2 regions of the Streptomyces sp. NPDC002776 genome follow, and region 1 is predicted to be linked to the other one. Evidence: riboswitches for the same ligand, from Rfam matches in the RefSeq annotation. Region 1 holds a riboswitch; the other holds the start of a gene.
The links. A riboswitch is a leader RNA that binds a small molecule or an ion and turns the genes downstream of it on or off. The one in region 1 is predicted to bind glycine.

Region 1 (3,380 bases):
GAGGTAACCCCCCGCCTGCTCCTCCGGCGCGAAGGGGTGCAGCTGCCCGAATTCGGGCCAGGTGACCGGCTCCATCTCGGTCGTCGCGTTGAGCTTCATCGTGCAGGAGCCCAGCGGGATCATGCCGCGGTCGAGCGCGTAGTCACGGTCGGCGAGGCGGCGCAGGTAGCGCAGCATCGCGGTCTCGGAGCGGTACTGGTGGAAGACCGGGTGGGCCAGGAACTCGTCCCCGCGCACCAGCGCCGCCGGCAACGCGTCCTCGGCCCGCGCGTCCAGCGCCTCGACGTCCCCGTCCACCCCGAAGGCGCTCCACACCGCGGTGAGCTGGGCCCGGCCGGTGGTCTCGTCGCAGGCGAGGGAGACGTGGTCGGCGTCGACCAGCCAGAGGTTCACGCCGTTCTCCCGCGCGGCCGCGACGACCTCGGCGGCCCGACCGGGTACCCGCACGGTGAGCGTGTCGAAGTAGGAGCCGTGCACGACCTCGACTCCGCCGGCGGTGAGCCCCGCGGCCAGGATCGAGGTGTACCGGTGGACCCGCCGGGCGATGCTCTTCAGCCCTTCGGGCCCGTGGTAGACGGCGTACATGCCGGCCATGACGGCGAGCAGCACCTGCGCCGTACAGATGTTGCTGGTCGCCTTCTCCCGGCGGATGTGCTGCTCACGCGTCTGCAGCGCGAGCCGGTAGGCCTTGTTGCCGTCGGCGTCCACGGACACCCCGACCAGCCGCCCGGGCAGGCTGCGCGCGAACTTCTCGTGCACGGCCATGTAACCGGCGTGCGGACCGCCGAAGCCCATCGGCACACCGAAGCGCTGCGTGGTGCCGATCGCGATGTCCGCGCCCAGCTCGCCGGGGGAGGTCAGCAGCGTCAGCGCGAGCAGATCGGCGGCGACGGTGACCAGCGCGCCGAGCTCATGGGCCTGCTCGATGACGGGCTTGATGTCCCGCACGGCACCGGAGGCGCCCGGGTACTGGATGAGCACGCCGTTGATCTCGCGCGAGGCGATGCCGTCCGGAATGCCCTCGCTCAGGTCGGCGACGACCACCTCGACGCCCGTGGGCTCGGCCCGCGTCTGGATCACGGCGATGGTCTGCGGAAGGGCGTCCGCGTCGATGAGGAACAGGCCCTTCTTGTTCTTGCCCATGCGCCGGGACAGCGCCATGGCCTCGGCAGCCGCCGTGCCCTCGTCGAGCAGTGAGGCACCGGAGGTGGGCAGCCCGGTGAGCTCGGCGACCATCGTCTGGAAGTTCAGCAGGGCCTCCAGGCGGCCCTGCGAGATCTCCGGCTGGTACGGCGTGTAGGCCGTGTACCAGGCCGGGTTCTCCATGACGTTGCGCAGGATGACCGGCGGGGTGAAGGTGCCGTAGTAGCCGAGCCCGATCATGGAGTCCAGCACCTGGTTGCGGTCGGCGAGGGTCCGCAGCTCGGCGAGCACCTCGGCCTCGGTCCGCGCACCCGGCAGGTCGAGGGCGTCGGCGTTCTTGATCACATCCGGCACCGCGGCGGCGGTGAGCTCGTCCAGCGAGCCGTAGCCGACCTGGGCGAGCATCTTGGCCCGAGCCTCATGATCAGGACCGATGTGACGCTGCTCGAAGGGGATCCCTTGCTCGAGCTCGGAGAGCGGAATGCGATAGGCGGTCATTGCGGAGGCCTCCTGGTCGACACGACCTTCGAGGGGCACCACGGCACGGGTACCCGGACGGCCTCCCCCTCTGTCATCTCAACCTGAGAGCTTCACCAGGGCATGAGGGCGCCCGGCTTTCACCGTCGGTGAGAGCGGAAGCCGTCGACACCCGCTCTGCTTTCCAGAGTGACCTCGTCCGTGCGGTACGTGGGCCTGAGAGATTCCGGGGAGGATTTGCTCCTTCGGCGCCTCCGGATGGTGTCCGGAGGACTCTCCCGCACGGGGTCAGCAGCCGCTGTCAGCCTACCAGCGAGGTCAACGCCCAGGCGTTCGAGTGGCCGCGCACCCGAATGTGCTCTTTCGTAGTGCTTACGGATGAGTTGCGACCAAGTGGAGGGCACGTGCAGACCGACATCGATCCGCGCAACCTGATCGGCCGCAAGGCGTTCGACCGCAACGGTACGAAGCTCGGCACCATCGACGAGGTCTACCTCGACGACGCCACCGGCGTACCGGAGTGGGCAGCCATACGAACGGGCCTGTTCAGCAGGGACGCCTTCGTCCCCCTGGAGCCCAGCGAACTGGTGGAGGGCGCCCTCCGCGTCCCTTTCGACCGCTCCCTGATCAAGGACGCCCCCGACTTCGGAGTAGGCCGCCACCTCTCCCCGGAACAGGAACTCCAGCTCTACCACCACTACGGCCTGGACCTGACCTCCCCCACACCCCCCGACTACGACTTCGGCAACTTGGCAGGCACAGAAGAAGCAGACACCTAAGCCCCCCACGTAGCCCCCGCAACGCGACCGCGCACCCGACACCCCTCGTGCCCCGCACCGACGCGCCCCCTGGCAGCCCCGGGATCTGGGCCTCCGCTCCCCTCCGCTCCCCGCAGCTAGGCGCCCGCGCCCGCGCCGCCCCGCAACTGCCTACCTGCACGCCCTCGCAGCGGAGCAGCCGCGTCCCTCGTGACCCAGGGTAGCCAGGCCGTCGTCGCGGATCCAGCGCTGCTCGGGCGCACCAGCTGGGTGACGACGTCCCCCGCCGCCCCGCAGCTGGGTACCCGCACCCCTCGCGCAGCCCCAGTGCTGGGCCTCCGCGTCCCTCCTATCCCCGCAGCTGAGCGACCGCGCCCCCGCCGCCCCGTAGCTGCACCTGCACGCCCTCGCAGCGGGACGGCCGCGCCCCTCCTGGCCCAGGGCAGCCAGGCTGTCGTCGCGGATCCAGCGCTGCTCGGGCGCACTAGCTGGGCGACCGCACCCCTCGCAGCCCCAGGGGCTGGGCCTCCGCGTCCCACCTCGCCCCGCAGCTGAGCGACCGTGCCACCACCGCCCCGTAGCCGCCTACCTGTCTGCCCTCACAGCGGGACGGCCGCATCCGTCGTAGCCCCCTAGCTGAGTGACCGCGGCCCCCGCCGCCCCGCAGCTGGGTGACCGCACTCCTCGCGCCCCTGGCTGCATGACCGCATGCCCATAGCTCCGAGTCGCGTGCCGTGTATCCCCTAACCCGCAGCCGCACATCCCTCAGCCTGTTGCCCACAGCCCTACAGCCCATCGCCCGCACAACCCCCGGCCCGCACCCCCAACCCGCCGCTGCGGGCAGTCGTGCCGCTGGGGCGGCACGGGTGGGCTGGGCCCCTCGGGTGAGGCACCCGGCCAACGCGGGCGAGTGCACCAACCCCCCACCAACACCGCCCCCGCCCCTCACGCCCGCACCTCATCCACAGCAACCCCCGGCCTCCGCGGCACCAACGGCAACGG
Region 2 (3,380 bases), on a different contig from region 1:
GTAGAAGGGCAGCGCCACGACCTCGTACGGCTCGTGGGTGCCCCGGATGTCCACGCCGACGCCGGCCGTGCCGGGCGCCGCGTGCGCGGCGTCGACGTAGGCCATGGCGATCGGCTTGCCCAGCGTGGGGGAGGGGGCGCCGGAGGTGACCTCGCCGATGACCTGGCCGTCGGCGACGACCTGGTACCCGGCGCGCGGGATGCGGCGGCCCTCGGCGATCAGGCCGACCAGGACCCGCGGCGGGTTGCTCTCCGCGCGCTCGGCGGCCTCGGTGAGCGCCTCGCGCCCCACGAAGTCACCCTCCTTCTCGAACTTGACCACCCGGCCGAGACCGGCGTCGAAGGGGGTCAGCGAGGTGGTGAGCTCATGGCCGTACAGCGGCATGCCCGCCTCCAGCCGCAGGGTGTCCCGGCAGGACAGGCCGCACGGGATCAGGCCGACGGGCGCGCCCGCCTCGGTGAGCGCCTGCCACAGCTTCTCGGCGTCGGCGGGCGCCACGAACAGCTCGAAGCCGTCCTCGCCGGTGTAGCCGGTGCGCGCGATCAGCGCCGGGACGCCCGCGACGGTGCCGGGGAGCCCGGCGTAGTACTTCAGGCCGTCGAGGTCGGCGTCGGTGAGCGAGCCGAGGATGCCGGGGGACTCCGGGCCCTGCACCGCGATCAGCGCGTAGGCGTCCCGGTCGTCGCGCACCTCGGCGTCGAAGCCGGCGGAACGATCCGCCAGCGCGTCCAGCACGATCTGGGCGTTGGAGGCGTTGGCGACGACCATGTACTCGGTCTCGGCGAGCCGGTAGACGATCAGGTCGTCGAGGATGCCGCCGTCGGCCCGGCAGATCATGGTGTAGCGGGCGCGGCCGACGCCGACGGAGGCGATGTTGCCGACGAGGGCGTAGTTCAGCAGCCGGGCGGCCTCCGGGCCGGTCACGGTGATCTCGCCCATGTGGGAGAGGTCGAAGAGGCCGGCCTTGGTGCGCACGGCGGTGTGCTCGTCGCGCTCGGAGCCGTAACGCAGCGGCATGTCCCAGCCGGCGAAGTCGGTCATCGTCGCGCCCAGCGAGCGATGCAGGGCATCGAGGGCGGTACGGCGGGGTTCGGAACTGCTCATCGGACGGTCGTCTCCCAGGGCATGACGGCGAGGTCTTTCCTCCCCATCTGTCATCGGAACCTGAGAGGTTCGTCATGACCACGCGGGGCATGACTTGCACCTTGGGTGGGACCACCGGCAAAGGGCGGTCCGCTTTTCAGATGTGCCTCGCCCGCGCGGTAACGGGGCCTGAGAGATTCAAGGGAGGGACTTGCTCCTTCGGCGCCCCAGCTGAAGGCTGGGAACTCTCCCGCGCGGATTCGAACGGCCGGTATGCAGTTGGCGCGGCCATCATTGCATGACCGGGGCGTCCGTGGGCAGGCCGCTTCTGTAACCGGCTTGTGGCGGTACGCACACGAAAACGCGAGAGATCGCCCATTACCTTCTCTTTACGTTCAGTGGGGAGGGGAGATCCCGACCCGGAGGAGGACGATCACGGTGAACAGGACCACGGCGTACGCGACCACGTCGGGCCTGGCGCTGCCCGAGCAGCCCACGGCCCCGGCGCTCGAAGCCCGCGGCACGCTGCCCGCACCCGTCGTCCGCGACCTGCGCGCACGCGACGGCCGCAGCCCGCATGCCCTGCTCTTCGGGCCCCGGGACCTGGTCGTGATCACCGGCCTGCCGGGCAGCGGCAAGTCCACGCTGATGCGGCGGACCGTGAAGGGCCCGCGCATCGACTCCCAGGACACCCGCGACCGCTGGGACGCCCGGATGCCGGGCTTCCTGCCGTACGCGGTCTACCGGCCCCTGGTCCGGCTCGCGCACTACGCCGGGCTGTGGCGCGCGCTGCGCTCGGACCAGGGAGTCGTCGTCCACGACTGCGGCACCCAGGCCTGGGTGCGCGGCTGGCTGGCCCGCACCGCGCGGCGCCGCGGCGGCCTGCTGCATCTGCTGCTCCTGGACGTCACCCCGGACGAGGCGCTGGAGGGCCAGCGCGAGCGCGGGCGCGGTGTCTCGCGGTACGCCTTCCTGCGGCACCGCTCGGCGGCGGGCCGGCTGCTGCGCGCGGTGGAGCAGGGCGAGCTGCCCCCGGGCTGCGGTTCGGCGGTGCTGATCGACCGGCCGGCGGCGGGGGCGCTGCGGCGGATCGGCTTCACGGGCTGACCCGGGCGGCCGGGCAGGCGTTAGCCTTTTCAGCCACATCAGTGGTTCAGGGCAGGCGGTCAGACAGATGGACTTCCCGGCGGATCTCCCCGCGGACTTTCCGGCGCAGGCACACCCCCATCCGCACGGCGGATGGCCCGGCAACGAACTGGAGGAGGTGCTCTCCGCCTCCCTCGGCGTCCCCACGGCGGGCGGCCGGATCATCGAGGTCCTCGGCCGCAGCTTCCTGTGGGTCCCGCTGCCGTCCGGCGGCGGCCCGCACAGCGGCCCGCTGGACCTGCCCACGCTGGAGATCGAGGGCCAGGCCTATGTCCCGGTCTTCAGCTCCGAGGAACAGTTCCGCCAGGTCGTCGGCTCCCACATGTCGTACACGATCGCCCCGGCGGTGGAGTTCGCCCGCGGGCTGCCGCCGCAGGTGGGCATCGCGGTGAACCCGGACGGCATGGTGGGCATCCCCCTTCCGCCGCCGGCGGTGGCCGAGCTGTGCCGGGTGGGCCGCACCCCGCTGGACGGCCCGGCGAGCGGCGGCCGCGTCAAGCTGTACGAGCCGGACTGGCAGGACGACCCGGTCGACTTCCTGTCCGCCGCCTCCGCCGAGTTCGCGACGACCGGCGTGGTCACCACCGCCCGTCGCTGCCTGGCCGCCATCGAGACGGCGGACCCGGTGATGTTCATAGGGGTCGAACTCTCCGACTGGGAGGGCGACCTGCGCACGGCCCCGATGGACGCCCTGGGGCGGGCCCTGGGCAGGGTCCCGACCAAGTGGCCCGTCAACCTGATCCTCCTGGACATGGCGGCCCAGGACCCGGTGGCGATATGGATGCGGGAAAAAGTGCGGCCCTTCTACACGCGTGGTTAGTCGAGGGACACAAGGGGCGCGGGGCTGTGTCGATGTGCGCCTCCGCCGCGGGGCGCGACCGGCCACACGCAGCCCGCACTCGCACAACCGGAGCAAGTCCCGAGTCCGCAGGCGGGCTTAAGCTAGGCCCAAGGCTCGGTCGGAGAAAAGGTGAAGGGGCGGTACAGGTGAGCGCCAGCGGCATCGCGGCCGGGCAGGTCGAGCACATGCTGCGCCAGGTCACGCCCGGGCGGTACGACGCCTACGAGGCGCTGCTGCGCGCGCTCGCGACCCCGAACTCCGGCCAGATCTGGATGCTGCTGTGGCACGGCCAGGCCGGCTCCCCGGACGC

Region 2: it holds a riboswitch for glycine, as region 1 does, so the genes downstream of both, gcvT (glycine cleavage system aminomethyltransferase GcvT) here and gcvP (aminomethyl-transferring glycine dehydrogenase) in region 1, are expected to answer to the same signal.

What each region holds. Positions count from the first base shown of each region.
Region 1 is NZ_JBSFVG010000011.1:10,247-13,626, reverse strand. It holds gene gcvP (aminomethyl-transferring glycine dehydrogenase) at 1-1,641, opposite strand, end outside; glycine riboswitch at 1,815-1,911, opposite strand; gene ACWD11_RS22055 (PRC-barrel domain-containing protein) at 2,025-2,399, shown strand; gene ACWD11_RS22050 (DNA polymerase IV) at 3,324-3,380, opposite strand, start outside.
Region 2 is NZ_JBSFVG010000010.1:267,737-271,116, reverse strand. It holds gene gcvT (glycine cleavage system aminomethyltransferase GcvT) at 1-1,104, opposite strand, end outside; glycine riboswitch at 1,142-1,250, opposite strand; glycine riboswitch at 1,251-1,346, opposite strand; gene ACWD11_RS21855 (AAA family ATPase) at 1,522-2,190, shown strand; gene ACWD11_RS21850 (enhanced serine sensitivity protein SseB) at 2,258-3,049, shown strand; gene ACWD11_RS21845 (enhanced serine sensitivity protein SseB C-terminal domain-containing protein) at 3,217-3,380, shown strand, end outside.